3 regions of the Microbacterium sp. LWH3-1.2 genome follow, and region 2 is predicted to be linked to each of the others. Evidence: riboswitches for the same ligand, from Rfam matches in the RefSeq annotation. Region 2 holds a riboswitch; each other region holds the start of a gene.
The links. Region 2 has a riboswitch for thiamine pyrophosphate ahead of thiC (phosphomethylpyrimidine synthase ThiC). Riboswitches for the same ligand answer to the same signal wherever they lie in the genome.
Positions count from the first base shown of each region.

Region 1: it holds a riboswitch for thiamine pyrophosphate, as region 2 does, so the genes downstream of both, MRBLWH3_RS02235 (ECF transporter S component) here and thiC (phosphomethylpyrimidine synthase ThiC) in region 2, are expected to answer to the same signal.
Region 3: it holds a riboswitch for thiamine pyrophosphate, as region 2 does, so the genes downstream of both, thiM (hydroxyethylthiazole kinase) here and thiC (phosphomethylpyrimidine synthase ThiC) in region 2, are expected to answer to the same signal.

Region 1 is NZ_JBEGIK010000001.1:468,538-478,925, reverse strand. It holds gene MRBLWH3_RS02260 (fumarylacetoacetate hydrolase family protein) at 1-692, opposite strand, end outside; gene MRBLWH3_RS02255 (L-fuconate dehydratase) at 827-2,122, shown strand; gene MRBLWH3_RS02250 (aldo/keto reductase) at 2,109-3,086, shown strand; gene MRBLWH3_RS02245 (RbsD/FucU family protein) at 3,100-3,513, shown strand; gene MRBLWH3_RS02240 (D-alanyl-D-alanine carboxypeptidase family protein) at 3,532-5,181, opposite strand; TPP riboswitch at 5,219-5,328, shown strand; gene MRBLWH3_RS02235 (ECF transporter S component) at 5,321-5,965, shown strand; gene MRBLWH3_RS02230 (ABC transporter ATP-binding protein) at 5,967-7,442, shown strand; gene MRBLWH3_RS02225 (energy-coupling factor transporter transmembrane component T family protein) at 7,448-8,239, shown strand; gene MRBLWH3_RS02220 (SRPBCC domain-containing protein) at 8,287-8,793, opposite strand; gene MRBLWH3_RS02215 (aminoglycoside 3'-phosphotransferase) at 8,790-9,515, opposite strand; gene MRBLWH3_RS02210 (hypothetical protein) at 9,724-10,239, shown strand; gene MRBLWH3_RS02205 (SDR family NAD(P)-dependent oxidoreductase) at 10,357-10,388, shown strand, end outside.
Region 2 is NZ_JBEGIK010000001.1:1,007,889-1,018,276, reverse strand. It holds gene thiS (sulfur carrier protein ThiS) at 1-40, opposite strand, end outside; gene thiO (glycine oxidase ThiO) at 37-1,254, opposite strand; gene thiC (phosphomethylpyrimidine synthase ThiC) at 1,263-2,996, opposite strand; TPP riboswitch at 2,995-3,103, opposite strand; gene MRBLWH3_RS04850 (TetR/AcrR family transcriptional regulator C-terminal domain-containing protein) at 3,156-3,755, opposite strand; gene MRBLWH3_RS04845 (biotin transporter BioY) at 3,833-4,480, shown strand; gene MRBLWH3_RS04840 (class I adenylate-forming enzyme family protein) at 4,477-5,571, shown strand; gene MRBLWH3_RS04835 (thiolase family protein) at 5,561-6,685, shown strand; gene MRBLWH3_RS04830 (energy-coupling factor ABC transporter ATP-binding protein) at 6,682-7,365, shown strand; gene MRBLWH3_RS04825 (energy-coupling factor transporter transmembrane protein EcfT) at 7,359-7,970, shown strand; gene MRBLWH3_RS04820 (CHY zinc finger protein) at 7,967-8,293, shown strand; gene MRBLWH3_RS04815 (hypothetical protein) at 8,336-8,713, opposite strand; gene MRBLWH3_RS04810 (lysophospholipid acyltransferase family protein) at 8,775-9,485, opposite strand; gene MRBLWH3_RS04805 (DUF2461 domain-containing protein) at 9,576-10,256, shown strand.
Region 3 is NZ_JBEGIK010000001.1:3,616,903-3,627,290, forward strand. It holds gene MRBLWH3_RS16885 (malate:quinone oxidoreductase) at 1-87, opposite strand, end outside; gene MRBLWH3_RS16890 (aspartate-semialdehyde dehydrogenase) at 251-1,321, opposite strand; gene MRBLWH3_RS16895 (aspartate kinase) at 1,500-2,786, opposite strand; gene MRBLWH3_RS16900 (hypothetical protein) at 3,042-3,530, shown strand; gene MRBLWH3_RS16905 (DMT family transporter) at 3,534-4,466, opposite strand; gene recR (recombination mediator RecR) at 4,637-5,230, opposite strand; gene MRBLWH3_RS16915 (DNA polymerase III subunit gamma and tau) at 5,234-7,408, opposite strand; TPP riboswitch at 7,541-7,635, shown strand; gene thiM (hydroxyethylthiazole kinase) at 7,626-8,444, shown strand; gene thiE (thiamine phosphate synthase) at 8,441-9,175, shown strand; gene thiD (bifunctional hydroxymethylpyrimidine kinase/phosphomethylpyrimidine kinase) at 9,172-10,388, shown strand, end outside.

The DNA.
Region 1 (10,388 bases), 540 kb from region 2:
GAGAGGTGGTGCACGATGGCGCGCACGTCGAAGATCATGTCGCTCGTGTTCGAGTCCTGACGGGGCTCGCCGTTGACGAAGCTCTTCAGGCGGAGATTCTGGGCGTCGACCTCGTCCGCCGTGACCAGCCACGGACCGGTCGGGTTGAAGCCGTGCGCGATCTTGCCCTTCGACCACTGCCCGCCCGAGACCTCGATCTGGAACGTGCGCTCCGACACGTCGTTGGCGACGACGTAGCCGGCGATGTGGGCGTCGGCTTCGTCGGGACTGTCGAGGTATGCGGCACGGCGGCCGATCACGACGCCGAGCTCGACCTCCCAGTCCGTCTTCTCGCTTCCGCGCGGGATCGTCACGGTGTCGTTCGGACCGACGACGGTGTTCGGGGTCTTGAGGAACAGGATCGGCACGGTCGGCGGTTCCGCACCCGACTCCCGAGCGTGCGCGGCGTAGTTCTGGCCGATGCAGATGACGGCGCTCGGCCGGGCGATGGGCGCGCCGATGCGCAGCTCGGCCGCGCCCACGAGCTCGGGGAGGAGCCCTTCGGCGATGGCGTCCGACGTCCGGCGGACGGGGTCGTCGGCGAGGAATCCGCCGTCGACATCGGATGTGAGCGGGCGCAGATCGAGGTATCGGTCTGCGTCGACGACGACGGGGATCTCACTGCCGGACTCGCCGAGGCGCGCGAACTTCATGGTTCTCCTGGATTTCTCGATGCGGGGTGGCGTCGATGCCGCCGCGTCCCGCGGGCGTGATTGACAGTATAGACATCCGATGTTTACACTTCGAGGGGTTCGACTCCACGAACCGCGAACCTGGAGAACGCCCCGTGAGCCGCATCGTCGCCTTCGAGACGACAGACATCCGATTCCCCACGTCCCTGAGCCTCGACGGCTCCGATGCGATGAACCTCGACCCCGACTACTCGGCCGCCTATCTCCGTATCGTGACGGACGCTTCGGACCGCGTTTCGGGACACGCCTTCGTGTTCACGATCGGGCGCGGAAACGACGTGCAGGTCGCTGCGCTCGATGCCCTCGCCGGACACCTCATCGGCCGCGAGATCGAGCCGCTCCTCGACGACATGGGCGCGATCAACCGGGAGCTCATCGGCGACTCGCAGCTGCGCTGGCTCGGCCCCGAGAAGGGCGTCATGCACATGGCGATCGGGGCGGTCGTCAACGCGCTGTGGGATATCAAGGCCAAGCGCGCCGGACTTCCGCTGTGGCAGCTGCTGTCGCGGATGAGCCCCGAGGAGCTCGTCGCCCTCGTCGACTTCCGCTACCTCACGAACGCCCTCACCCCCGACGACGCGCTCGCGATCCTCCGGGCCGCCGAGCCCGGTCGCGCCGAGCGCGAGCGCGTCCTTCTCGCCACCGGCTACCCGGCGTACACGACCAGCCCCGGCTGGCTCGGCTACTCCGACGAGAAGCTCGCGCGCCTGTGCCGCGAGGCGATCGCCGACGGCTTCGGTCAGATCAAGCTCAAGGTGGGTGCCGACCTCGACGACGACATCCGCCGGCTCCGCGTCGCCCGCGAGGTGTGCGGCCCCGACTTCCCGATCGCGATCGACGCGAACCAGCGGTGGGAGGTCTCGGAGGCCATCGAGTGGGTGAACGCTCTCGCCGAGTTCGACCCCGCGTGGATCGAGGAGCCCACGAGTCCCGACGACGTGCTCGGCCACGCCGAGATCGCGCGCGCCATCGCGCCGATGCGGGTCGCGACGGGCGAGCACGCCCAGAACCGGGTGATCTTCAAGCAGCTGCTGCAGGCCGGCGCGATCTCGGTGATGCAGATCGACGCGGCCCGCGTCGGCGGGGTCAACGAGAACATCGCGAACCTCCTGCTGGCTGCCAAGTACGGCGTGCCGGTGTGCCCTCACGCGGGCGGCGTCGGGCTCTGCGAGGCCGTGCAGCACCTGTCGATGTTCGACTTCGTGGCCGTCACCGGCACCCGCGAGGGCCGCATGATCGAGTACGTCGACCACCTGCACGAGCACTTCGTCGTGCCGACCGAGGTGCGCGGCGGCGTGTATGTGGCGCCGACCGCACCCGGCACCGGCATGGAGATGAAGGCGGCCAGCTGCGCCGAGTACGAGTACGGGACGACGGATGCTGCGGCCTGAGCGCGCCGCCCTCCAGAACCCCGCCCTGACCCGTCTCGGGTACGGTGCGGCGAACGTCGGCAACCTCTTCCGCGAACTCAGCGACGACCAGGCCTGGGCGATCCTGGACGCGGCGTGGGAGAGCGGCATCCGTTATTTCGACACCGCCCCGCACTACGGCCTCGGGCTGTCGGAGCAGCGCCTCGGCGCGTTCCTCAGGACCAAGCCACGCGATGAGTTCGTGATCTCGACGAAGGCGGGGCGTCTGCTGCGCCCCAACCCCGACGACGACGGCGGACTCGATCTCGCCGCCGACTTCCACGTGCCGACGACGCTGCGCCGCGAGTGGGACTTCTCCGAGGCGGGCGTGCGCGCGAGCCTCGAGGAATCGCAGGAGCGCCTCGGACTCGACCGCATCGACGTGCTCTACCTGCACGACCCGGAGCGGCACGACCTCGACCTGGCGCTGCGCGAGGCGTTCCCCGCGCTCGAGCAGCTGCGCGCCGAGGGCGCCGTCGACGCGATCGGGATCGGCTCGATGGTGAGCGAGGCGCTCGCCGCCGCCGTCGAGAGCGCCGATCTCGATCTCATCATGATCGCCGGCCGCTACACGCTGCTCGAGCAGCCGGCCGCCGATGCCGTGCTGCCGGCGTGTCACGAGCGCGGGACCGGGGTGGTCGCGGCATCCGTCTTCAACTCCGGACTGCTCGCGAAGGACGAGCCGTCCCGCGACGACCGGTACGAGTACGGGCGGATGCCGGAGCCGCTGTGGGAGCGCCTGCAGTCGATCCTCGCCGTGTGCCGCGCGCACGACGTGCCGCTGCCCGCCGCGGCCGTGCAGTTCCCGCTCCGCGACGCATCCGTGCGCTCGGTCGTCGTCGGCGGCAGCCGACCCGAGCAGTTGCGCCGGAACGCCGAGCTCATGGCGGTCGACATCCCCGCCGCCCTGTGGGACGACCTGGCCGCCGCGGGCCTCATCCGCTGACGAAGGGATCCTCATGCTCGAGGGCATCAACCCGCTGCTCACGGGGGAGTTGCTGCTCCACCTGGATCGCATGGGTCATTCCGACGCGGTCGTGATCGCCGACGCGCACTTCCCGGCGTGGGCGATCGGCGTGCGCGTCGTCGACCTTCCCGGCACGACGACCCCCGACGTGCTGGCGGCCGTGCGGAGCGTCGTGCCGCTCGACGACGCGCCCGCGCTCGACCTGATGACGTCGGCCGACGGAGAGGTGCTCGACGTGCAGCGCGAGCTCGCTGCCGCGGCAGGCGTCGACCTCCCGCGCTACATCGACAGGTTCGAGTACTACGAGGTCGCGAAGGCCGCGTACCTCGTCGTGCGCACGGGGGAGACCCGCACCTACGGGAATGCGCTGCTGCGCAAGGGCGTGGTCGGGCACCCGTCCGCCTGAGGGGGTCGCGGCCCCGCCTCAGCCGTTGAGGCCGAAGAGGTCCATCGGGTGCGTGAGGCGCCACCACGGCGACGGCTCGGTGATCTCGGCCGCGAGGGTCAGGTCGACGGTGGCCGCGTCGAGCGGTCCGGTCACGCTGAGCGAGCCGACGACTTCGCCGGCGTCGCGGCTGTCGCCCAGGTGGTAGGTGGTCGTGACGGTGCCGCTGCCACCGTTCCACAGGATCACCGACGCGTCGCCCGACGTGACGATGTCGACCTTGTCGCCCCACAGCGTCTCGACCTGACCGGCGACCGTGCTCGTTGTCACCGAGGGCTTGAGCTGCAGTTCCGACTCCATCTGCGCGTACAGCGCTCGGGACGCGGCGAGGCGTGCCTCGTCGTCGGACTGACCCAGCACCGATGCGTACAGGCGCACGGTCTTGTCGCCGATCATGACGTCCTTGGCCGAGAGCAGGTTCCAGGCGTCGAGCGTTCCGGTCTTGATGCCGACGACGCCCGGATCGGCGAGGAGACCGTTCGTGTTCTCGACCTTCCCCGCGCCCGGAAGATCCACGGACTGCTTCGCGACGATCTCGGCGATCACGGGGTGCGCCAGGGCCTTCTGCGCAAGCGTCACGAGGGCCTGGGGACTGGCCTCGTTACGCGGGTCCATGCCGGTGGGCTCGCGGACGGTGACGCCCGCAACGCCGTGGGCCGTGAGCCACGCGTTGGCGGCGGAGGCGTACACCGCGTCGGAGGGCCAGATGCCCTGGGCCAGGCGGTCGGCGTAGTTGTTCGCGGAGCCGACGAGCATGCCCTCGAGCATCTGGTACTCGGTGAGCGACCCCCCGACCGGGACGTCGAGCGCGGACTCGCCGCCCGAGCGGTACTGCCAGTAGCGCGAGCGGTCGGCCGACGAGAAGCGGTATTCCGGGCCCTGCTCGCCGACGGCGAGCGGCATCTCCTCCAGCACGACGAGCGCGGTCACCACCTTGGTGATGCTGGCGATCGCGGCGGGGTCGGCGGTCGAGGCGAGTGTTCCCGGGATGCCGGCGACGGCCTCCGCCGCGCTCCCCTCGGCGGGCCACGCGGGCGCGGCGGCGGGCGCCGCGATCGGCTGCACCTGGATCGCGGTCACCGTGGGGGCGACGGCGTGCAGAGGCCACAGCAGCATCGTCGCCGCGTACGCGCCGACGACGGCCGCGATCGCGAGCGTCGGCACGACGACGGCGGCCCGCAGGGGCGAGCGCCGGGGGGCGTCGGCGAGGAGATCGGCGTCGACCGTCACGTACGGCGTCGCCGCCGCGGTCAGGTCGACGGGCGCCGCGACGCGTTCGACGACGGTCTCGTCGACCCAGGCGAGCGCCGTGCGACCGTTCGGGGCGCCGGCTGCCGTCGTGGCGGTGGTGACGGTCGGGAGCGAGAGGCCGGAGGGGTCGACAACCTCCGTCGGGTTCCATGTCGCGACCGAGGGCACATCGGCGACGGGCACGGTCGCGATCGTCGGAGCGACCGGGGTCACATCGACCGGAGCCGTGCTCGTGGGCGGGGACACGGCATCCGTCTCACCCGTCTGCATCGTGAGGACGCCGACCTCAGGGACCTCTTCGGGACCCGGCGTCGGAACGGCACCGGTCTGCACGCGGCGCGCGCGACGCGTGGGCGCAGGGGTGTCGTCCGATGTCACCCACCCAAAATACCTGCTGAACCGGCGGTATACTCGTCGCCACAACCACGGGAGTCCGGTGAGTCGGGCTGAGAGGAAGCGACCCACGCTTCGACCGTCGAACCTGATCCGGATCATGCCGGCGCAGGGAGGAGATCACATGCACGCGTCCACGTCCGCATCCACCCCCGTTGCGGGCCGTTCGCAGGGCCCGCGCAGCCTGCGCTGGCGGGTCGTCGACATCGTCGTCGCCGCGGTGCTCGGTGTCGCGATCGGCCTCGTCTTCTGGGCCTGGAACACCGTCGGCTACGCCTGGTTCATCGCGATGGACGGCCTCACGCCGGGTCTCGGCGGCATCGCGGTCGGCATCTGGCTCATCGGCGGCGTCATCGGCGGCCTCGTCATCCGCAAGCCCGGCGCGGCGCTCCTGGTCGAGGTGATCGCCGCGATCGTGTCGATGCTCATCGGCAACGTGTGGGGTGTGTCGACTCTGCTGTCGGGACTGGTTCAGGGCCTCGGCGCCGAGCTGATCTTCGCGATCTTCCTGTACCGCCGCTTCACTCTTCCCGTCGCGATGCTCGCCGGTGCGGGCGCCGCTGTCGGCGCGTGGGTGTTCGAGCTCTTCTACGGCAGCTCGCCCAACATCCTGAAGACCCTCGAGTTCAACGTCATCTATCTGGTGTCGCTGGTCGTGTCGGGGGCACTGCTCGCGGGCGTCGTCGGCTGGTTCGCCGTGCGCGGGCTCGCGGCGACCGGAGCGCTGGGCCGTTTCGCCGTCGGACGCGAAGCGCGCCGCGAGGTCTGACGTGTCGGCGACCCGCCCGGCTCGCATCACGGCGGCGGGCTGGGGCTGGCGGTACGGCGGACGGCGGGCTCCCGCCGTCCGCGATGTCTCGTTCGCGATCGAGCCCGGCCAGCGCGTGCTCCTGCTGGGCGCGTCGGGCGCGGGCAAGTCCACGCTCCTCGCCGGGATGGCCGGCCTCCTCGGCGGCGCCGACGAGGGCGAAGAGACCGGCACGCTCCTCATCGACGGCGAGCGCGCGGAGACCCACCGTGGCCGCGTCGGGCTCGTGCTGCAAGACCCCGACTCGGGCGTCGTACTGTCGAAGGTCGGCGATGACGTGGCCTTCGGCTGCGAGAACCTCGGCGTGCCGGCATCCGAGATCCCTTCCCGCGTGGCCGAAGCGCTCGACGCCGTCGGGCTCGACGTGCCCGTCGTCCGCGCGACGAAGGCGCTCTCGGGCGGGCAGAAGCAGCGACTCGCCCTCGCCGGCGTCCTGGCGATGCGGCCCGGCGTGCTGCTGCTCGACGAGCCCACCGCCAATCTCGATCCGGACGGTGTCCGCGAGGTGCGCGACGCCGTCGAGCGCGCGGTGCGCGAGACCGGCGCCACCCTCGTCGTGATCGAGCACCGGACCGCCGTGTGGGCCGACCTGATGGACCGCGTCATCGTGGTCGGCGCTGACGGCGGGCTCCTCGCCGACGGCACGCCGGCCGAGGTGTTCGCGCGCCACGGTGCCACGCTCGCCGCCGCGGGGGTGTGGGTGCCGGGCCATCCGGTCGATCTGCCCGTGCTCGCCGCAGCCCCGGCGGAGGCGCCGACGGCGGTGGCAGCATCCGCTCTCTCGATCTCCCGTGACGGCCGCACGATCGTGCGCGCGGGGCTCGACCTCGCCGTCCCGCGGGCCGCGGCGACGGTGATCACCGGGCCGAACGGCGCCGGAAAGTCGACGCTCGCGCTGACGCTCGCGGGGCTGCTGCCCGAGGCGGCGGGTCGCGTCGAGTGCGCACCCGAGCTGGCAGGACGCTCTGGGCGACGCCCCTCGAGATGGACGTCGCGCGAGCTGCTCACGCGCATCGGCACCGTGTTCCAGGAACCCGAGCACCAGTTCCTCGCCCCGACCGTGCGCGACGAGCTCGCGATCGGACCGCGATCGCGGGGCGTCGATGCGGCCGCGGTCGACGAGATCGTCGGAGAGCTCCTCGAACGGCTGCACCTCGCGCCCCTCGCCGCCGCGAACCCGTTCACGCTGTCGGGTGGCCAGAAGCGCCGGCTGTCGGTGGCGACCGTGCTCGCCGACGCGCCACCGGTCATCGTGCTCGACGAGCCGACCTTCGGACAGGACCGTCGCGGGTGGATCGAGCTCGTGCAGCTGCTGCAGTCCGAGATCGCGGCGGGCACGACGGTCGTCGCCGTCACCCACGACGAGGACGTGCTGCGTCATCTCGGTGGCCACCGCATCGAGCTCGGCGCTCCCGTGCATGCGGGGGCGCCATCGTGACCGCCATCGACACGCGCGCCGTCGAGGCCCCGGCGCCTTCCCCCGCCTGGCTCGACGGGGTGAACCCCGTCACCAAGATCGTGCTCGCGCTGCTGCTGTCGGTGCCCCTCTTCGCCTCGATCGACGCCACCAGCGCCCTCGTGGCGATCGTGCTCCAGCTCGCCTGCATCCCGCTGACCGGCTTGGCGGCCGTGACGGTGCTGAAACGGATGCTGCCGATCCTGGTCTTCGCGCCGGTCGCGGGTGTGAGCATGCTGCTGTACGCGGAACCGGGCGGCACCGTGTACTGGTCGTTCTGGTACGCGACGATCAGCGACGACTCGATCGCGCTGGCCGTCGCGGTGTGCCTGCGAGTGCTCGCGCTCGCACTGCCGACGATCCTGCTCTTCGGTCGCACCGATCCCACCGAACTCGCCGAGGCGCTCGCACAGGTCGCGAAGCTGCCCTCGCGGTTCGTGCTCGGCGTGCTCGCGGGCACCCGCACGCTGGGGCTCTTCCTCGACGACTGGCGCAGCATGAGCCTCGCGCGTCGCGCGCGCGGCGTCGGCGACTCGGGCGCCATCCGCCGGTTCTTCTCGATGGCGTTCGTGCTGCTCGTGTTCGCGGTGCGTCGCGGCACCAAGCTCGCGATGGCGATGGAGGCGCGCGGCTTCGGCTCCGGCATCCCGCGCACGTGGGCGCGCCCGTCGCGCCTGCACCCGCGCGACGCGGTGGCGCTGCTCGGCGGCACCGTGATCATGGCGTTGGCGATCGGCGCCGCGGTGGCCGCGGGCACCTTCCGCTTCGTCTGGTCGTGAGCCTCCCGGCGACCGAAGTCGCGCGGGCGTGATCCCAGGGCCCGAGGTCAGCCGCCGGCCACCAGCCGCTCGTAGCCGGGCTGGAGCGCGGGGAAGTAATCGTCCCACTTGACCGTTGCGACCTCGACGCCGGCCTGGGCGGCCACCAGTCGATCGAGGTAGTACTCCCAGCCCGGCCCGATCGAGCCGACCTCGTCCTCAGGGTTGAGTCGCTGGCCGAAGGTGAGCACCGTGTCTCCGTGCTCGTCCGAGGCGAGCTCGAACCAGAGGTGCCACGCACCCGACCCGGCCGAGGTGTCGCCGGCGAAGCGCCGGGGGCGGTCGCACTCGAGGATCGTGTACTCCTCGGCCGCGGCATCCGGATCCTCCGCCGTCATGTAGAACGTGACGTGCCCGCTCGCTGGATCGCCCTCCCAGCGGCCGATCCAGCGCTCGAGCCGCGCCGAGTCGGTGAGCTCGCGCCACACCTCGTCGGCCGTCGCGCGGAAGCGTCGCAGGATCACGAGGTTGGGCTTGCCGTCGATGTCGCAGACGTTGCCGGTGATGTCGGTCATGTCGCGTTCCAGAGCTCCCGGTAGTACGACAGGCGCTCGCGATCGGGTTCGACCCCGTACGCCTCGATGAGGGCGTCCTCCCATCCCTCGCCATAGTTCCACGCCGTCGACATCGACGCCACGGCGATGTCGGCCCAGCGGTCGCCGACGCCCAGAGCCCCGAGGTCGACGTGCCCGCTCCACCGGCCGTCGCGGCCGATCAGGGTGTTGGGGCAGCAGGCGTCGCCATGGCACACGACGAGCCGGTCGATCGGCGGCGCGTCGCGCAACGCCTCGGGAAGACGGATGCCGCGTCCCGCCGCGTTCGCGATCCGCGCGGGCACGCGCCAGTCGAACGGGCAGTCATCGACCGGCAGCGCGTCGTGCAGGGCGCGCAGACCCTGGCCGACGACGCGGACGGCGGTGGCGGCATCCGCGATCCATCGCGGATCGACCGCCGACAGCCCGGGGAGGGCCGCCGTGACCAGCCATTCGTGGCCCTCGTCGCCCCCGGCTTCGAGAACCTGCGGCACGGGGGTGTAGGCCGCCGCCCACCGCAGGCGCTCGGCCTCGCCGTCGAACGACGTCTCGTCGTTGCGCGGACCGTACTTGACGTAGCGGCCGTCGGCGGTGCGGAACGTCATGCCGCCGAGCTCGTTGACCCACACCGGGGTGAGCTGCGCGCCGCGCGCGAGCCGCGCGACGGTCTCGGGGACCTCGACGTCTTCGAGCGGAATCGTCACCTGCCCATCCTCTCGTGAACTCCGGGCCGGGGTCAGGATTCGAGGGCCTCGCGGAGGAGGACAGCGTGGTCGCGGGTGTGGTCGTGGACCGGGTGCAGCAGTACCACGCCCGGGGCGGGCCCGTCGTACACGCGCGTGAGGCGGATCTCCCTGCGCCCATCCGACCCGGCGGCCCGCCCGCGCGCCGCCGGCATGGTGGGATGGAGACATGGACACCGCACGCGTCACCCGGCGCCGAGGCCCCCTGAGCGCGCTGGAGGGCCCGTCGCCCGCGATCGCGATCGGCGACGTCGCCGCCCGGCATGTGAGGCTCATGCCCGATGGCCTGGCCCGGCACATCGGCGAGCGGGCGTCGGAGTTCGTGATGTGGGCGCAGGTGCACACCGTCACGGTGGATCCGCCGTCGACCCGCTTTCCGTACCCGGCGCTCGGCGACACGGCCGTGGCGCTCCTGGGCGGGTCGCTCGGCGGCCTCGAGATGGGTGAGACGGCAGAGACCCCGACCTTCGTCGTCGCCGTCGCGACCCTCGACGGCGAGCGGCGCGAGTGGCGCGCCACGCAGCACTATCTCTCGGGCTACCGACGCGCGGACGCGCAGGCGACCACGCGGCTCGTCGAGTATCTCGTCGCGCGCGGGGAGGCACGCCTGCTGCTCGGCCGGCCCGCCGAGCTGCTCGACCGCGTCGCCGCGCTCCTGCGCCCCGCCCCGAGGATCGGGCCGTGACGGCCGAAACCCCGGCCGGTTAGCCTGGGGCACGCATACCGCGCGGTGCGCGGTGGGACTGAGTCCCGCGTATGCTGATACGCGGTTCCGCAGAATCCGGACTTCGAAGGAGAATCCATGGACGTCACGGGCACCTCCGCTCTCGTCAC
Region 2 (10,388 bases):
ACGCGTGATGGGGTTCGCCGTTGACGGTGATCGTGGTCATCGGTGGAGCCTTTCTGCCAAGAGATCTGCGGGAGCGGTGGTGAATCGATCGGGGCGGAACGGGCTCCATCGCGGATCGGCGCGGCCGTCGATGAGCCCGAGGGCGATGTCTGCGGCGAGCGGGGCGAGAAGGACCCCGTGCCGGAAGAAGCCGGTCGCGACGACCAGCCCGGGGACGGCCGCGCCGTTCCGGCTCCGAACGCGGCCCAGCAGAGGTGCGTTGTCGGGTGTGCCCGGTCGCGGCCGCGCCGTCGCTTCGATGAGCGGCAACTCCCCCACCGCAGGAACAACCTGCTGCGCGTCACGCAGGAGCCGGTGCACGCCACCTGCGGACACAGCATCCAAGCCGTCCTCGCGCTGCGTCGCGCCGACGACGAGCGTGCCGTCGGAGCGGGGCACCAGGTAGACGCTCTCCCCGTGAACCAGGGCACGCACCGTGCTTCGGAGAAGGTGGCGGAGCCGCTCGGGCACCCGCAGCCGGAGGACGTCGCCGTACACGAGCCGAAGCGGGAGATCGAGCCGACCCGGAAGTCCCTGGATGGCGCGCGCACCGACCCCGTTCGCGAGCACCACCTCCGCCCCGCCGATCGTCGTACCATCCGCCAGCCGGACGCCGATGACATCGGAGTCGTCCGCTGCCCGGTCGAGATGCAGGAGCCCGACTGCCTGCACGCGGACGATCCCCACCTGCCGCCCCTGGCGGGCCGCGCGCACGAGCTCGTCGAGGAGCCGGGCCGCGAGCATGCGGGGGTCGATCTGATGGTCGCCCGCAACACGGTAGACACTGGTCACCCGCGGCCCGAGCAACGGTTCGCGGATTCGAGCGTCGCTCGTCGTCAGCGGCTCGACGTCGAGCTGAGCACGACGATGGGCGGCGTGGAGATCTGCCAGCGCCTGCCGGTCCCCGTGGTCGACACCGACCAGCAGCGTCTCGTTGCGGAGGTAACCCACCGCCTCGTCCACCGGTTCCAGCTCGCGCACGAATCCGGGATACAGTGCCGCGGACTCCCGCATCGCGGGCAGGAGCGCATCCTCCTGGAAGTTGTACTCGCTGACCGGAGCGAGCATTCCCGCCGCCGCGAAGGTGGCTCCCTGAGCCGGAGCCGGGTCGACGAGTTGCACCGAGCGCCCGCTCCGCGCGGCGCGCCACGCGATGCTCAGCCCGATGATCCCTCCTCCGACGACGATCACATCGGCTGTCGATCGGTCGGCCATTGCGAGCCCTACTGCGCCCGCAGCGCCGTCACGGGAAGGTAGACCCTCCCGCCGGAATCCCTGAACTCCGCGGCCTTCTCCACCATCCCGGCGGCCCGCGCGGACTCGGTGACGAGCCCGAACTGATCGCGGATGTCCTGCGAGATGCGCATGGAGCAGAACTTCGGCCCGCACATCGAGCAGAAGTGCGCTGTCTTCGCCGGCTCGGCCGGCAGGGTTTCGTCGTGGAATGCCTCCGCCGTGACCGGGTCGAGCGACAGCGCGAACTGGTCCCGCCACCGGAATTCGAACCGCGCCTTCGAGAGCGCGTCATCCCGAGCATGCGCGCCCGGGTGCCCCTTCGCGAGGTCGGCTGCGTGCGCGGCGATCTTGTAGGTGATCACGCCGGTCTTCACGTCGTCGCGGTTCGGCAGCCCGAGGTGTTCCTTCGGGGTGACGTAGCAGAGCATCGCCGTCCCGTAGCGGGCGATCTCGGTGGCCCCGATCGCGGACGTGATGTGGTCGTAGCCAGGCGCAACGTCCGTCACGAGCGGCCCGAGCGTGTAGAACGGCGCACCGTCGCACAGCTCCTGCTGGCGCTCGACGTTCTCGCGCACCAGATGGAACGGCACGTGGCCGGGGCCCTCGACCATCACCTGGACGTCGCGCTTCCACGCCCGCCTGGTCAGCTCGGCGAGGGTGTCGAGTTCCGCGAACTGCGCGGCGTCGTTGGCGTCGGCGATCGATCCCGGACGAAGTCCGTCACCGAGCGAGAAGGCGACGTCGTACTGGGCGAAGATCTCGCAGAGCTCGTCGAAGTGGGTGTACAGGAAGTTCTCCTGGTGGTGCGCCAGGCACCAGCCGGCCATGATCGAGCCGCCGCGTGAGACGATGCCGGTGACCCGCTCGGCCGTGAGCGGAACGTACCGCAGCAGCACGCCGGCGTGGACGGTCATGTAGTCCACGCCTTGCTCGCACTGCTCGATGACCGTGTCGCGATAGACCTCCCAGGTGAGCGCCGACGCGTCGCCGTTCACCTTCTCGAGCGCCTGGTAGATCGGCACAGTGCCGATCGGCACCGGCGAGTTGCGCACGATCCACTCGCGGGTGGTGTGGATGTCATCCCCGGTCGACAGGTCCATCACGGTGTCGGCGCCCCAGGTCGTCGCCCACTGCAGCTTGGACACCTCGTCGGCGATCGAGCTCGTCACCGCGGAGTTGCCGATGTTGGCGTTGATCTTCACGAGGAATGCCTTGCCGATGATCATCGGCTCCGACTCGGGGTGATTCACGTTGCTCGGGATGATCGCCCGCCCGGCCGCGACCTCGGAGCGCACCAGCTCCACGTCGCAGCCCTCGCGCAGTGCGACGAACCGCATCTCCGGGGTGATCACCCCGTTCCGGGCGTAATGCATCTGAGTGACCCTGCGCCCCGCCTTCGCCCGGCGCGGGCGGCGCTTCTCGCCTTTCCATTCGACGGATGCTGCGCCCCGGCGCACCGCGGAACGGCCGTCGTCGTGAAGGTCGCGGTCGCGGCCGGAATACTCGTCGGTGTCGTCGCGGGCGACGATCCACTTCTCGCGCAGCGGCTCGAGTCCCCGCTCCGGGTCGCTCTCAGACCCTTGCGTGCGGTACACGGTCACGGGTGCGTTGGTCGAGCCGTCGGGAGACGGGTCCAGCAGAATCTGGTCGACAGGCACTCGGATGTCGTGTTCGGCGTCGTGCAGATGCGCGAGAACGCGTGATGAATGGACGGACTCCATGGAGGCGACTCCTACTTCCTTCGCCGGCATTACCCGGACAGGTTCGAACGGTCGCGGGCCGCGTCAGCCCGATCTCAGCCCTTGCGAGGGCACCCGTGTGGATAGCGCAACGGTACCGCAACCGTCCGGGCCGACGCACACCGTGTCGGATCCCGTCGGTCAGCCGTCGAGGCGACGGGACCGCAAACCCCCCACGAGGAGTTCGACACCGAACGCGAAATCGGCCTCGGGGACGTCGTCGTGCCGGAGTGCCCCAGGCGGGTCGCCGTGAACGCCCAGTTGGCGGTACTGCTGTCGTTGCTGCTCGTGCAGGACCTGACCGAGCACGAAGTGCAGCAGGGCGGATGTCGCCCGACGGACCGATTCGTCGTCGAATCCGCCGGCGGCGATCGCTGCGGCGAGGCGCTCGTGCGCTGCCCGGGATCCGAGCCCGAGAGCGAAGGTGCTCGCGACGAGCTCAGCACCGTCGCGGTGGGCCAGCAGCGCTCGGCGCAGCGCGGAGGCTTCGGCGCGAACCCGAGACGCCCAATGCAGGTCAGCCGATCCGGGGTCGACCTCGGTGACGATCCGGTCGGAGAGTTCCGCCAGCAGGCTCTGCTTGTTCGGGAAATGCCAGTAGAGGGCGCTGGGCTGCACCTCCAGCGCGGCCGCGAGCCGGCGCATCGTCAGGTCGGGGAGGCCGTACTCGTCGAGGATCCGCATCGCGGCGTGCGCCACCTCGTCACGGGTGTGACCCCGATTTGCTCTCGCCGTCCCCATCAGCCCACTATATTGAACACTGTTCTAGTGAACGGTGTTCAGGTGACACTCCTCCCCGGCAGAAGGGACCTCGTCCGATGGCCACACCCCCCGCTTCCTCACTCGACCGACCGGCACGCGCGAGCGCACTCGACGCGACCGCTCTCGCCCGCGTCGCGGTGTTCGCCGCCATCATCGCCGTCCTGGGCCTGCCGGGAGGGTTCACGATCCTGGGGTCGGTCCCGATCACGGCGCAGACTCTCGGCGTGATGCTCGCGGGCGCCATCCTCGGCCCCTGGCTCGGTGCGCTCTCGGTCACGGTGCTGCTCGGTCTCGTCGCGGCGGGCATGCCGCTGTTGGCGGGCGGTCGCGGCGGGATCGGGGTGTTCTTCGGACCGTCCGCCGGCTACCTGCTCGGGTGGATCGCCGGCGCGATCGTGATCGGGCTCATCGTGCACGCCGGCGGCCGCAAGCCCACGACCGGGCGCACGCTGCTCGGGATCGTGGTCGGCGGCATCCTCGTCGTCTACGCCTTCGGAATCCCGGTGCAGAGCCTCGTGACGCGACTGCCGCTCGGAGAGACGGCGCTGACCAGCCTGGTGTTCGTGCCCGGCGACCTCGTGAAGGCCGTGCTCGCGACGGCGATCGTGGTCTCGCTGGTGCGGGCATACCCGCGGGCGTTCCGCCGGACGTGGACGATGAAGCCCGCCGCCGTGGCCGACAGCGATCCCACCACCGTGTCGTGATCATCCCGCTGGGCGGCGAGGTCGCCGGTCTCCTCGAGCGTGTGCGCGAGGTTCGCGATGCGGGCGACATCCCGCTCGTGGGCGATCCTCGCTGGCCCCGCGCCCAATGGGAGGCGGTGCTCGGGGCGGCAGCAAAGGCCGGCTCGCCCGAGGGCATCGCCTGGGCCTCGCTCACGTCGGGGAGCAGCGGCAGTCCACGGCTCGTTCTGCGCACCGCATCCTCGTGGAGCGACTCGTTCCCGGCGATCTCGGAACTGCTGTGCGCGGATCCGGGCGAGGCGGTGGCACTGACCGCGCCGCCCGCCTCCTCGCTGACGCTCTTCTCGATCGCGCACGCACTGTCGGGTGGCCCGCGCCCGGTGCTCGGCGCCGTCGACGGCGCGGAGGTCACGTGCCTGCACGGCACTCCGCAGGCACTGCGGGCGATTCTCGACGCGGGCGCGCCACCGCAGCTGCGGACCGCGCTCGTGGGGGGCTCGCACCTCGACACCGCGCTCCGGGAGCGGGCGCGGGTTGCCGGCATCCGTGTCGTGTCTTACTACGGGGCGGCCGAGCTCTCGTTCGTCGCCATCGACCACGGCGACGGAATGCGCGCGTTTCCCGGCGTCGAGCTGGCGATCCGCGACGGCGAGCTGTGGGTGCGGTCGCCGTTCGTGGCGTCCGGGTACGCGGGCGCGCCCGGTCCGCTGCGCCGCGACGGCGATTGGGCGACGGTCGGCGACCGCGCCGAGCTCATCGACGGACGACTGCGTCTCCTCGGACGCGCGGACGATGCCATCCTGAGCGCATCCGCGACGATCGTGCCCGAGGAGGTCGAAGAGGTTCTGCGCACGATCCCGGGTGTCCGCGATGCGATCGTGTTCGGTCTTCCACGCGAACGGATCGGGGCGCTGATCGCGGCATTCGTCGAGCTCGAAGGCCCCGGCCCCGACGCCGCTCTGCGCGAGATCATTGCGACGCGCCTGGCACCGGCGCATCGCCCACGCCAGTGGTTCGCCGGCGAGCTGCCGCGCACCGCGTCGGGCAAAGCGGCGCGCGCCGAAGCCGTGCGCCGAGTGTGCGATGGGGAGGTGTCGCGCCTTGTCGTCTGACCGCGACCCCGTGATCATCGCCGCCCGGCGGACGCCCATCGCCACGCGTGGCCGGGGACTCGCTGGACGGAGCGTCGGCGACCTCGGCGGGGCAGTGATCCGAGAGGCACTGGCGGATGCGCAGGCACTGACCTGTTCGCCCGTCGACGTGGCCGACGTCCTGCTCGGCAACTGCATGGGCCCGGGTGGCAACCCCGGGCGGATCGCCGCACTTGCCGCGGGGCTCGGTCCCGAGGTTCCTGGCGGCACCGTCGACAGGCAGTGCGGCAGCGCGCTCGCCGCCGTGGTCGACGCGGTGGCCGCGATCCGCGCGGGCGACGAGCGCGTGCGGGTGGCCGGGGGCGTCGAGAGCCCCTCGACCGCCCCGGTGCGCATCACGGACGGCGTGCCGTACGACCGCGCCCCCTTCACCCCGCCGGGCTTCCCCGACCCCGACATGACACGGGCGGCCGAGGACCTCGCGGCGCACGACGGCATCCCACGGAGCCGGCAGGACGCACATGCGGCGCGCAGTCACGCGCGGGCGCGGGCCGCGCTCGCCGCCGGTCGCTTCGACGCCGAGCTCGTCCCGTTCGCGGGACTCCGCCACGACGACGCGATCGGCGGCGCCGAGCCGCTGCTGCCACGACTGCCTGCCCTCTTCCCCGGCGGAACCGTCACGGCGGGCACCTCGACGCGCATCGGCGACGGCGCGGCCGTCGTCGTCGTCGCTCCCGCCGGCACCGCGCCCGGTCTCGCCGTACGCACGGCCGCGGTGGTCGGCTGCGACCCCGCGCTGCCCGGCATCGGCGCGGCGCCCGGCATCCACTCCGCGCTGCGCGCAGCAGGCGCGACGGTCGCCGACGTCGAGGCGTTCGAGATCGTGGAAGCCTTCGCCGCGCAGAGCATCGCCGTGCTCGACCGAATCGGCGTCGACGAGGACGACCCACGGGTGTGCGCGGACGGCGGCGCGCTCGCCCTCGGTCATCCGTGGGGCGCGAGCGGGGCGGTCGCTCTGGTGCGGCTGTTCGCCCGGCTCGTGCGCGCGGACCGGCCGGCGGGCACGCTCGGTGTCGCCGCGGCGTCGGTCGGCGGTGGGCTGGGAATCGCCGCCGTCGTCGAGGTGGTGCGATGACGATCCGGCTGGTCGCCGCCGATCTCCGCCTCGGCGAGACCGACGTCCTGCGCGACGTGACGGTCGACCTCGCCGCGCGCACCGTCGCGGTCATCGGCGAGAACGGCTCGGGCAAGTCGACGTTCGCCCGCCTCATCGGCGGCCTGGTGCGACCCACCAGCGGGACGATCAGCGTCCTGGGGCTCGACGCTGTCAGGCATGCGGCGGAACTGCGACGACGCACCGCGATCGTGTTCAGCAACCCCGACGCGCAGATCGTGATGCCCACCGTCGCCGAGGACGTCGCGTTCTCACTCCGGGCCGAACGGATGCCGCCCGCCGACGTCCGCGAACGGGTCTCAGCCGCCCTCGCGAGGTTCGGGCTCACGCCGCTCGCCGACCGCTCCGCGCACGACCTGTCGGGCGGACAGAAGCAGCTGCTCGCGCTGTGCGGCGCGTTCGTGCGCCACCCCGACCTGGTGATCGCAGACGAGCCGACCGCCTACCTCGACGCCCGCAATGCGCGCCGTGTCGCCGACCACCTGCTCCGGGACGAGGGGCACCGGCTTCTCCTGGTGACCCACGACCTCGCCCTGGCGCAGCGCTGCGAGCAGGCGGTGCTCTTCGCCGGAGGGCGGGTCGTGGCGGTCGGTGAGCCCGGGGCTGTGGTGGCCGAGTACGAGGCGGCTCTGCGATGCTGACGCTGTACCGACCCGGCGACAGCTGGCTCTATCGGATGCCGGCCGGTCCGAAGACGCTCCTGCTCCTCGTGCTGGTGCTCGGTGTGCTCGTCCTGCCGTCCCAGTGGTGGACGGTGGGTGCGGCGGGCGCGATCAGCGTCATCGCCTACGCGGTGGCCGGCCTCCGAGACGGCGCATGCGGCACGCGGGAACTGGGCCGTCAGCTGTTCGCGATCCGCTGGGTGATGCTCATCACGGTCGCGGGGCAGTTGCTCTTCCTCGGGCCCGAGGCCGCCGTCGCCAACGCCGCCCGGGTGACTGCCTCCCTCGTCCTGGCGGCTCTGCTCGTCCTCACCACCCGCGTCAGCGCCCTGCTCGACGCCTTCGAACGCGGCTTGCGCCCGCTGCGACGCATCGGCGTCGACAGCGAGCGGACCGCGCTCCTGCTGACAGTCACGCTCGGCACCGTTCCCGTGTTGGCACGACTCGCCGCCGAGGTACGAGACGCCCAACGCGCCCGCGGCGCGCGCGCGAGTCTGCGGCGGTTCGTCGTCCCGTTCCTCGTCATCTCTCTCAAGCACGCCGATCAACTCGGCGACGCCCTCGCCGCCCGGGGCCTGCGATGAACCGCGGCCGGCCGGCCGTGCGAGGCGCCGTCGTCGACGCCGAGACGCGCTGCATCCACTACGCGACACCCCTCGACGTCATCGCGATCAAGTTCCCGTGCTGCGACGAGTTCTACCCCTGCCACCTCTGCCACCACGAGGCGGCCGGCCACCCGGCCGAGCAGTGGCCGACGGAATCGAACCACGAGCAAGCCATCCTCTGCGGCGCCTGCGGACACCTCCTCACCATTGCGGCGTACGCCCACACGAACGCGTGCCCGGCCTGCGCGGCATCATTCAATCCGCGCTGCAAACTGCACTGGGACCTGTACTTCGACACCTGAACGTGCGAGCCGGCGACGTCGCCAGCGGCGGTTCCGGGCATGTCAGCCCTCGTCGTCGCTCGCCGACAAACCGAGCGCTCGGCGGGCGTCCTGCAACGCTGCCTCGTATGCGTCTCGCTTCCCTTTGCCGTCGGGTCTGCCTCGACCGATGATGAACCCGTCTTCGACGGCGGGTTCATCCGCCTCCGTGTCGGCTCGGCGCCTGAGAGCAGCATCCAGCATCGCGTCGAACCTGCCGGCGCGTCCGACCGCTTCCACCGCGTCTACCGTGGAGCGCACCGCCGCGCGCGTCTCAGCGTCAGCCGCCAGAGCCCGGTGGGACTTCCGGTAGCTGAGCCAGGCGACGATCAATGCGCCGACGCCGGTGAGCGCCCCGACGAGGGAGCCGATGCTTGAAATCCAGTCCGTCACCGATGGCATGGCGCAACGATATCGACGTAGGCGTAAGTCGGCGCGTCCTGTGCGGTTCTGCCGGACCGGCTCAGTCGCGCGACGTCGCGTTCACGCTGCCGGAGCGTTCCTGCCCGCTCAGGCGTGCGATGGCGGTCATCATGCGCTCGGTGATCTCGCGACGAGCCTTGCCGTCCGGCACGCCCTCGAGGTCGGCGAGGTCGAGCGGCTCGCCGAAGTGCACCTCCAGGCGCGGCCTCCCCGGCAGCAGATGGCTCAGCGGCTTGGCGGTGCCGGTCCCGATCAGCCCGACGGGCACGACGGCGGCGCCCGTGTCGCGGGCCATCCACGCCGCGCCGCCGTGACCCTCGTGCAGCTTCCCGTCGCGTGAGCGGGTTCCCTCGGGGAATACCGCGAACACGCTCCCGGCCCGCAGGATGCTGCTGCCCGCGTCGAGCGCGGCACGTGCATCGCGGCCGGTCGCACGGTAGACCGGGACACCGCCGATCGATGTGAAGAACCAGCGCTTGACGCGGCCGAGCATCCCGGATCCCGTGAAGTACGACGACTTGATGAGGAACTGCACGGGGCGGGCCGCGGAGGTCGGGATGATGACCGTGTCGAGCGACGCGAGGTGGTTGCTCGCCAGCAGCACCGGCCCCTCCTCAGGCACGTTCCCCCGACCGACGATGCGCGGGCGGTAGAACAGCCAGAACAACGGGCGCAGCACCACCCGCCCCAGGAAGTAGACGGCACCGGGCCGCGGTGCAGGGGCGGGGCCCGGCGGAGCAGGCACTGTCACCTCGCCACCCTATCCGTCGTGACGGGGTCCGATCCCCGGCGTGGCGTCGATCGGCCACTGCCCGCGGCATCCACTCGCTACGATCGGCGGGTGGGATTCGAAGGACTCGATCGCGACGCCGTTACGTTCTACGCCGAGCTGCGCGCCCACAACACGAAGACGTGGTGGACGGCGAACAGAGCGCGCTACGACGCGGTCGTTCGCGGGCCGTTCGAGGCGCTCGGTTCGGAGCTCGAGCCGGAGTTCGGTGCCGTGAAGATCTTCCGCCCGTACCGCGACGTCCGCTTCAGCGCCGACAAGACGCCCTACAAGCTGCACATCGGGATGGTCTCGCAGGCGCGAGTTGCGCACTATCTTCAGCTGAGCGAGGACGGCCTGATGCTCGGTGGCGGCATGTATGACGTGCCGCCCGCGGCGCTGGCGCGCTTCCGCGAGGCCGTCGACGATCCGCGCACCGCCGAAGATCTCGACGCGCTGATCGCGGAGCTGCGCAGCGCGGGCTTCGAGCTCCTCCGCGAGGATGCCCTCAAGACCGCGCCCCGCGGCTACCGCGCCGACCATCCGCGCATCCAGCTGCTGCAGCTCAAACGACTCGCGGTCGGCAGGCGGGAGCCTCCCGCCGACTGGATGTGGACGCCTGACGCGTACGACATCATCGCCGACGACTGGCGCACCGTCTCGACCTGGTGCGCCTGGCTGACGGAGACGCTCGGCGCCGAGCTGCTCGAGGCCACCCGGTCGCCGAGGCGGGGCGGCAGCGACCGGATGTGACGATCGGTTCCCGCTGACGCACCCGCGATCAAACCCGGCGTACACCCTTCGATCGTCGGCTGCAACGACATCCCGCTCGCCGCGCGGCCGGCTGCAGCGCGCCACGCCGAACGGGAGGGGCTGGGCAACACT
Region 3 (10,388 bases), 2.6 Mb from region 2:
ACCCAGCGTCGCGCTCATGATCCCGCCGCCGATCAGCAGGACGTCGACCGTTCCCGTGGGGAGATCGCTGTCGTCAGGGCTGGGCAGGGAGTCGGAGGGCTTCTCGGTCACCAGACGATTCTAGTTCCGCCCGAAACCACCCCCGACCGGAGGCGGGTTCCGACCGCGAAAGTCCGGCGGTTCTTGCCGAAACGTAAAGCGGACGGATGCTGCGGGGCCGCAGCATCCGTCCGCCTTCGATGTGTGCGCGTCAGGCGGTGACGCCCAGGTTCGCGGCGACGACCTCGGCGATCTGCACGGCGTTGAGCGCCGCGCCCTTGCGCAGGTTGTCGTTGGAGATGAACAGCACGAGGCCCTTGCCCTCGGGGGCGGACTGGTCGGCGCGGATGCGGCCGACGTAGCTCGGGTCGTTGCCGGCCGCCTGCAGCGGCGTCGGGACCTCTTCGACGACGACGCCGGGTGCGGAAGCGAGGATCTCGTACGCACGATCGGGCGTGATGTCGCGCGAGAACTCCGCGTGGATCGACAGCGAGTGGCCGGTGAAGACCGGCACGCGCACGCACGTGCCCGCGACCCGGAGGTCGGGCAGCTCGAGGATCTTGCGGCTCTCGTTGCGGAGCTTCTTCTCCTCGTCGGTCTCGTTGAGGCCGTCGTCGACCAGGTTGCCGGCCAGCGGGATCACGTCGAACGCGATCGGCGCGACGTACTTCTCGGGCTGCGGGAAATCGACCGCTGCACCGTTGTGCACGAGGTCGAGCGTGTTGCCCTGCGCGAGGACACCCTCGACCTGACCGAGGAGCTCCTGGGCGCCGGCGAGACCTGAACCCGACACCGCCTGGTACGTCGAGACGATGAGGCGCTCGAGGCCGGCCTCGGCGTCGAGCGGCTTGAGAACCGGCATCGCGGCCATCGTCGTGCAGTTGGGGTTCGCGATGATGCCCTTGGGCGGGTTCGCGATCGCGTGCGGGTTGACCTCACTGACGACGAGCGGCACCTCAGGGTCCATGCGCCACGCGCTGGAGTTGTCGATGACGATCGCCCCTGCCTCGGCGAAGCGGGGAGCGTGGGCGCGACTGCCGGTGGCGCCGGCCGAGAAGAGTGCGACGTCGATGCCGGACGGGTCGGCGGTCGCGACATCCTCGATGATCACCGTCTCGCCGCGGAACTCGACGGCGGTGCCGGCTGAGCGGGCCGTCGCGAAGAGGCGCAGCTCGCGGATCGGGAAGTCCCGCTCGGCGAGAATCTCGCGCATGACCGTCCCGACCTGGCCGGTGGCGCCGACGACGGCGACGGAGAGTCCTGAATCGGAGATGCGGGTCATGGTGGTTCCTCAGCGTGGGCACAAGCGTGGAGCGGACGCGCGGGCGTCGTCGATCGCGCGGGGTTTGGGCGATTCTACCGGCCGCGGCCGGGCGCGGACCGCGGTGTTACCCCTCCGAGCGGACAGTGTGCGTGCGATTCCTGCCGTTCGCGCGGGACGGGGGCGCGAACGGATCTCTTCAGCGGCCGGTGCCGGCGTAGACGGTCGCCTCGATGTCGCCGTCCAGGCCGTAGGCGGTGTGCACGACGCGGGCGGCCTCGGCGAGGTCGTCGCCGCGCACCACGACCGAGATCCGGATCTCGGACGTCGAGATCATCTCGATGTTGATGCCCGCGACGCTCAGCGCCTCGAAGAGGGTCGCCGAGACGCCCGAATGCGTGCGCATGCCGGCGCCCACGACCGAGAGCTTTCCGATCTGGTCGTCGTGGACCAGGTTCTCGAACCCGATCTCGGACTGGTCGCCGGCGAGCGCCTTCAGGGCGGTGGCGGCGTCGGTCTTGGGAAGCGTGAACGAGATGTCGGTGCGGCCGGTGGCCGCCGCCGACACGTTCTGCACGATCATGTCGACGTTGGCGCCGGACTTCGCGATGACTTTGAAGATCTCGGCGGCCTTGCCGGGCACGTCGGGGACGCCGATCACGGTGATCTTGGCCTGGCCGAGGTCGGTGGCGACGCCGGCGACGATGGGCTCTTCCATCTCTTCTCCCTTTTCGCCCTCGGGAACGTTCATCCCGGGGCCGAGCACATAGGTCCCCACGCCCGAGCTGAACGTGGAGCGGGCGTGGATGAGCACGCCGTGACGGCGTGCGTATTCGACGGCGCGGATGTACAGCACCTTGGCGCCGTTGGCAGCGAGCTCGAGCATCTCCTCCGCGGAGACGACGCCCAGTTTCTTCGCCTTCGGCACGACGCGTGGGTCGGCGGTGAAGATGCCGTCGACGTCGCTGTAGATCTCGCACACGTCGGCCTCGAGCGCGGCGGCGAGGGCGACGGCCGTCGTGTCGGAGCCGCCGCGGCCGAGCGTGGTGATGTCGCGGGTGTCGCGGTTGAACCCCTGGAAGCCGGCGACGATGACGATCGCGCCCTCGTCGAGCGCCTCGCGCAGGCGGATCGGCGTGACGTCGACGATGCGCGCCGAACCGTGGTCGGCGGTCGTGATCATGCCGGCCTGGCTGCCGGTGAACGAGCGCGCCTCGAAGCCCATCGAGTGGATCGCCATCGCCAGCAGCGCCATCGAGATGCGCTCACCGCTCGACAGCAGCATGTCGAGCTCGCGGGGCGCCGGAATCGGCGCGACCTGACCCGCGAGGTCGAGCAGCTCGTCGGTCGTGTCGCCCATCGCACTGACGGCGACGACGACATCGTGACCGGCGCGGCGCGTGTCGACGATGCGCTTCGCGACGCGCTTGATGCTCACGGCATCAGCGACCGACGATCCGCCGTACTTCTGGACGATCAGCGCCACATCGAACTCCACGCGTTTTGTCTGAGGACGGGCGAGAACGGATGCCGCAGACCGCGGTTTCCTGTCGCCCAAGGGTCCATCTTACGGACGCGCTCATGCGCGCCCAGCCATGTGTCGCGACGCCCGAGCGGCAGCGGGCGCTGCACAGGATCGGAGGTCGGCGCCGACAAGCCGCCCGCGCAGCGCGCCGACCGGCGTGGCGGCGAAAGGGTTCCGATTCTGTGCGCCGCGGTGCAGCGCCAGTAGCATCCGAGCATGGAGCAGATCGAGACGTGGTCGGACTTCAATGTGGCCATGGTCGGGGCGACGGCGGCGCTCGCGGGTCTCGTGATCGTCGCCGCGAGCGTCAACATCGGCGACATCATCAAAGAGGCGTCGCTCACAGCCCGTCTCGCCGCGGGTATCTCGGGGCTGGTGCTCGCCCTCATCGGCTCCGCGATCGGGCTCATCCCGGCTGTCGGCCCCGTCCCGTACGGAGTCGCGATGGTCGTCATCGCGGTCGGCGCGGGAGTGTTCCAGGCGCAGGCGACCCGCAGGATCTTCGAGAACCGGCTCCCCGCCAACCGCCTGCGCTGGCTCAAGTCGGCGGTGGGATTCTTCGCGCCGCTCGCCTACCTCATCGGCGGCGCCCTGCTGGCGGCGGGCCAGCCCGTCGGCCTCGTGTGGTTCGCCGCCGGGTCGATCGTCGCGATCGTCGCCGCGCTGCTGGTGTCGTGGATCGTCCTGGTCGAGGTGCTGCGCTGACGCTCAGCTCGACGCGATCGGTGGCAGGTCGGTCGACTCGCGCGTGCGTGCGCGCACCGGGCCGCCGGTAGCGGCGAGCCAGCAGCCGAGGATCACCAGCGGGAAGCCGATCAGCAGGCCCGGCGTCAGCGGCTCGCCCAGGATGATGGTGCCCAGCACGATCGCGACCACGGGGTTGACGTACGTGAACAGCGGGGCCCGCACCGGACCCACGCGGGCGATCAACGCGAAGAACGCGATGAACGCGAGCGCCGTGCAGAGCACCGCGAGCGCGACGAGCGACACCGTGCCCTCGACCGTGGGCACCTGGTGCTGGGTCAGGAAGGCGATCGGCGTGTAGAAGATGCCGACGGCGAAGAGGGCGAGCGTGATCGAACCCAGTGAGGGCACATCGCGCAGCTTGGTCGCGATGACGAACGGGGCGATCGCGTAGAGGAGGGCGACCAGAAGGACTTCACCGACGGCGAGCAGACTGCCGCCGCCCCCGACAGTGAGTCCGGGACCGGCGACGATCACGAACACGCCCGCGAAGCCGACGAAGAGTCCGATCGCCCGCGCCGGGGTGAGCACAGACCTGTCGCCGCCTCCGAACGCGATCAGCGCCGCGAACAGCGGCACGGTCGCCACGAGGAGTCCCGTGAGCCCGGAGGGCAACGTCTGTTCGGCATGGCCGAGCAGCAGGAAAGGCCCTGCCATCTCGATGGCGCCGAACAGCAGCACCCAGCCGATCTTCGCGAACGCGGGGCGCAGTGCCTTCTGACGCCACGCGAACGGGAGCAGAAGCAGTGCGCCGAGGAGCGTGCGACCGGCCACCACCGCCGCCGGCGAATACGACTCGACGGCCACGCTGATGAACAGGTACGGGACGCCCCACAGCAGCGCCATCGCGCCGAACAGCAGCCACGCCTTCGTGTCGAATCGCTGCGAGGAGCTCATGCGAAGTGTCTCCCAACGGTGGTGTGGCGGGGTCGGTGCGACGCCGCCCGAGGTCGTCCTCGACTACGTTCCGTGGTCGCCGGCGCAGAACGCGAGACGGCCGACCGCCAATCTACGACGGACTTCCGACATCCTGGGCGGATCGTCGCACCGAGCCTGCGGCGAGCGGCTCAGACGGAGCGGCGGCCCTCGAAGGCGCGGCCGAGCGTGACCTCGTCGGCGTACTCCAGGTCGCCGCCGACAGGGAGGCCGGAGGCGAGGCGGGTGACCGTGATCTCGAGGGTGTGGAGCAGGCGGCTCAGGTAGGTCGCCGTCGCCTCGCCTTCGAGGTTCGGGTTGGTGGCGAGGATGACCTCCTGCACGGTGCCGTCAGCGAGTCGCTGCATGAGCTGTGTGATCCGCAGGTCGTCGGGGCCGATGCCGGCGATCGGGCTGATCGCGCCGCCGAGCACGTGGTACAGCCCGCGGAACTCGCGAGTGCGCTCGATCGCCGCCACATCCTTCGCGTCCTCCACGACGCAGATCAGAGTCTGGTTGCGACGGGGATCGCGGCAGATGGAGCAGCGTTCCTGCTCGGAGACGTTGCCGCACACCTCGCAGAAGCGCACCCGCTCGCGCACCTCGCTGAGCAGCTCGGCGAGGTGCGACACGTCGAAGTTCGGCGTCTGCAGGATGTGGAACGCGATGCGCTGGGCCGATTTCGGCCCGATCCCGGGAAGGCGGCCGAATTCGTCGATGAGGTCTTGGACGATGCCGTCGTACATGGGCTAGCTGAACCTCGTGGGCGGCTCGTAGGGCTCCTCGCGGACGAACGTGGCGCCGAGCACCTGGCGCACCACCGCCTCGCCGTAGCGCTGCACGCCACCGTTGCGCGTCGTCACCACCGGCGTCAGCGGCGGCGCGACCGTCGGAGGCACCGGAAGATCAGAGACAGCGTCCGTGTCGTCATCGTCATCGTCGCGCTCGGACGGCGGAGCGATCTCCGTGCGCGGCAGGACCTGGCCCTCGCGCGGCGGCGCGAGCGTCGCGACCCGTGCAGTCGCGGCCTCGGCATCTTCGGGCTCGTCGTCGACCGCGAACTGCGCGGGCATCTCAGCGGGGAAGGCAGCGGGGCCCGGGTCAGGCGGCGGGGCGTCGTCGTCGGAGGGGATGGCCGCGACAGCCCAGTCCGTCACGGGCGCGACGGATGCCGGCGCCGAAGCCGTCGCCCGGGGCACGGCGGCAGGAGCCGCCGCCCGTGGCGCGGCCGATGCTGACGCACGCGGTGGCGCGGCCTGCGCGTTCCGCGACCCGCTCGGCACGTCATCGGTGGAGCGCGTCGTCGGTGCCTCTGCCGCCTGGCGCGGAGCCTCGCGGCCGGGGTCGGATGCCGCCGGCGCCATCGGGGCGGGCCCGGATCCGCCGGCGGGGTCGTGACGGGCGATGTACTTCACGCGGATGCCGAGCACGGCCAGGATCGCCTGGCGCAGGTCTTCGCTGGGCCCCTTGCCGGCAGCGAGCTGCTTGAACTTCGCCACGTCGCTCTGGCTCGAGAACGCCAGCGTGAGCACGTCGTCGTCGAGCGCCACGGTGCGGGCGCCCGACGCGAGCATCCAGGACGAGCGACTCACGTTCTCGAGTTGCGCGAGCACCTGCGGCCAGGACTGCTGCAGGCGGTCGAGGGTGACCGGTCCGGCGGGTACGGGAGGTGCAGCCATGGGCGCCGGCTCGGCGGTCGGCGCGGTCGGAGCCGCGGCGGTCGGAGCCGCGGCGGTCGGAGCCGCGGCAGACGGCGCGACCGGAGCGGCCGGCACAGCGACCGACGCAGGGGGGACGACCGGCGCCGCAGCGGGCGCGGCGCCTGCGCCGCGTGCGAGCACCCGCGCGACCATCAGCTCGAGTTGCAGCCGCGGCGAGGTGGCGCCGGTCATGTCGTCGAGGGTCGCGATGACGAGGTCGGCGATGTGCGACAGCCGTGCCGGGCCGAACGCGTCGGCCTGACGCCGCATGCGCGCGAGGTCGTCCGCGGAGACGCCGCGCAGCACGGCAGAGGCGCCCTGGCCGGTCGCCGACACGACGATGAGGTCGCGCAGGCGCTCGAGCAGGTCGTCGACGAAGCGGCGGGGGTCTTGTCCGGTCTGCACCACGCGGTCGACCGCGGCGAAGGCGGCCGACGCGTCGGACGCGGCGAAGGCGTCGATCACCTCGTCGAGCAGCTCGGCGTGCGTGTAGCCGAGGAGCGCGACGGCGCGGGCGTAGGTGACCTTCGCGTCTTCCGAACCGGCGATGAGCTGGTCGAGCAGCGACAGCGTGTCTCGCGGAGAGCCGCCGCCGGCGCGCACGACCAGGGGCAGTACGCCCTGCTCGACGTCGACACCCTCCTGCCCGCACAGCTGCTCGACGTACTCGAGCATCGCCGCCGGTGGCACGAGGCGGAACGGGTAGTGGTGCGTGCGCGAGCGGATGGTGCCGATGACCTTCTCGGGCTCGGTCGTGGCGAAGATGAACTTCACGTGGTCGGGCGGCTCTTCCACGAGCTTCAGCAGGGCGTTGAAGCCCTGCGGCGTGACCATGTGCGCCTCGTCGAGGATGAAGATCTTGAAGCGGTCGCGGGCAGGCGCGAACACCGCGCGCTCGCGCAGATCGCGGGCGTCGTCGACGCCGTTGTGACTCGCGGCGTCGATCTCGACGACGTCGAGCGAGCCGCCGCCACCGCGACCGAGCTCGACACAGCTGTCGCACGTGCCGCACGGTGTGTCGGTCGGACCCTGCGCGCAGTTGAGGCAGCGCGCGAGAATACGCGCCGACGTGGTCTTTCCGCACCCTCGGGGACCCGAGAACAGGTACGCATGACCGACGCGATCGCCGCGCAATGCCGTCATGAGCGGCTCGGTGACCTGCGACTGCCCGATCATCTCGCCGAACGACTCGGGCCGGTAGCGGCGGTACAGGGCAGTGGTCACTCCCCCAGCCTACGGCGTGGGGCCGACACTTCGGCGGGCGCATCGCATCGCATCGCGGCTTCGGCTCCACCGCGCCCGCGGGCGACGTCGACACACGGCGATGCCCCGTCGAGATCGCCTGCTAGATTGCTCCGCAGTGACACGGGGTGCCCGCACGGCGGGCTGAGAGCACACCCGTCGAACCTGATCTCGATCATGCGAGCGAAGGGATGTCGCGATGAACGCGCGCACCGAAGCACACCTGTCCCCCTTCTCCCCCGCCACCGCGCTGACGGCGCTGCGGGAGGCGTCACCCCTGGTGCAGTGCATCACGAACGCGGTGGTGACGAACTACACGGCGAACGCCCTGCTCGCGGTGGGCGCCTCGCCCGCGATGTGCGACATCCCGGGCGAGGCCGGGCTCTTCGCGGGGATCGCCGACGGAGTGCTGGTGAACCTCGGCACGCCCACCGCCGAGCAGCGCGATGCCGCTCGCGAGGCGGTCCGCGCCACCTCGAGCTGGGTGCTCGATCCCGTCGCCGTCGGCGTTCTCCCTGTGCGCACGGCCGTCGTCGCCGAACTGCTCGAGCACCGTCCCGCCATCGTCCGCGGCAACGCCTCGGAGATCCTCGCCCTCGCCGGCGAGGGCGGCGGCGGTCGCGGAGTCGACGCGACGGATGGAACGGATGCTGCTGCCGGCGCCGCACGATCGCTCGCGCTGCGCACCGGCGGCGTGGTCGCCGTGTCGGGTCCGGTCGATCTCGTCACCGACGGCGAGCATGTCGTCCGTATCCACGGCGGGGACGCGCTCCTCACCCGCGTCACCGGCGGCGGCTGCTCACTGGGCGCGGTGATGGCCGCGCTCGTCGGCGTGTGCGCGCCGTTCGAGGCGGCGGTGGCGGCATCCGTCCTCTATGCGGTCGCGTCGGAACGCGCGGCCGCTCGTGCGGAGGGGCCGGGGTCGTTCGCCGTGGCCTTCCTCGACGCGCTGGACGCCCTCGCGGCCGACTCGGCCGAGCTCGACGCGCGCGTCGCCGACACCCTCGCCCTCCGATGAGCGGCGTCGTTGCGATGCGCCGCGGGGACCTGCACCTGGTCACCGACGAGCGGGTGCCCTTCGACCGGCTCTGCGACATCGTCGATGCCGCCGCGGGTGCGGGCGCGGACGTCGTGCAGCTGCGGGCGAAGTCCGTCACCGCCCGCGAGCTGCTGCGGCAGGCCGTCGTGCTGTCGGGGGTCGTCGACGGGCGCAGCCTGCTGGTCATCGACGACCGCGTCGACGTCGCCCTCGCTGCCCGCGATGCCGGGGCGCGCATCGACGGCGTGCACCTCGGTCAGAGCGATCTGCCGCCGGAGACCGCGCGGCGACTGCTCGGCACGCATGCCGTGATCGGGTGGACGGCGAACACCGTGGCGCATCTTGCCGCGGCATCCGCACTCCCCCCGCGGACGATCGACTATCTCGGCGTGGGCGTGATCCGCCCGACCTCCACCAAGCCGGATCACCCTCCGGTGCTGGGGATAGACGGATTCGCCGCGCTCGCCGCGACCGCCCCTCTGCCGTGCATCGCGATCGGGGGCGTGACGGTGGACGATGTGCCGGCGCTGCGCTGGGCCGGGGCGGCCGGCATCGCGGTGGTGTCGGCGATCTGCGCCGCCGACGACCCCGGCGCGATGACGCGGGCACTTCGAGACGCGTGCCACGACCCGCTGGCCGACGCGCCGACCGACCCCTCGGGCTCGTCCAGGGGACGCACCCCGGACGCGAGGCTGGAGGCGGCGCGGTGACAGCGATCCCCCGGGTGCTCAGCATCGCCGGCACCGATCCGACTGGCGGCGCAGGCGTGCAGGCCGACCTCAAGTCGATCGGGGCGCTCGGCGGCTATGGCATGGCCGTCGTCACCGCTCTCGTCGCGCAGAACACGCGCGGCGTCCGCGACGTCCACGTGCCGCCCGTCGCGTTCCTCGGAGCGCAACTGGACGCCGTGTCGGACGATGTCCGGATCGACGCCGTCAAGATCGGGATGCTGCAGTCCGCCGAGATCATCGGCACGGTCCGGGAGTGGCTGGCGCGGGTGCGCCCTCCGGTGGTCGTGCTCGATCCGGTCATGGTCGCCACCAGCGGCGACCGGCTGCTGGATCCGGCCGCCGAGGACGAACTGCGCGCGCTGTGCGCGGAGGCCGATCTCGTCACCCCGAACCTCGCCGAGCTGGCGGTGCTCACCGGGCGCCCCGCGGCGACGACATGGGAGCACGCGGTCGACGACGCCCGCGCTCTCGTCCAGGCCAGCGGCACCACCGTGCTGCTGAAGGGCGGGCACCTCGCAGGGGCCGCCTGCCCCGACGCCATCGTGGGTCCCGACGGGGTGCACGAGCTCGCCGGCCGACGCGTCGACACACGCCACACCCACGGCACCGGCTGTTCGCTGTCGTCGGCGATGGCGACGCTGCGGGCGGCGGGTGCGTCGTGGCCCGACGCGCTGAAGCGCGCCAAGGAGTGGCTGACGGGCGCCCTCGTTCACGCGGACGCGCTGCACGTCGGCACCGGCAACGGCCCGGTCGACCACTTCCACGAGCTGCGCCGCGCGCAGGGTGCGGCCGGCTCCTGGTCGCAGCGGGCATGGGATGCCTCGGCCGACGTCCGAGCGCAGGTCGACGCCGGCCGGTTCGTGGGCGGCCTCGGCGACGGCTCGCTGCCGCGAGAGGTGTTCCTGCGCTATCTGGCGCAGGATGCCCTCTACCTGGGCGAGTACTCCCGCGTGCTGGCGCGGGCGAGCACGCTTGCCCCGACAGCGCAGGAGCAGGTCTTCTGGGCGCGCTCGGCCGAGTCCGCCATCGTCGAGGAGCGCCGGCTCCACGAGACCCACGTCGAGTCCGCAGCATCCGTTCCCGAACCGCAGATGCTCGCCTACACGAACCATCTGCACGCGTCGGGGGCGTCGTACGGCGAGTTGGTCGCCGCACTGCTGCCGTGCTTCTGGCTGTATACCGACCTCGGCAC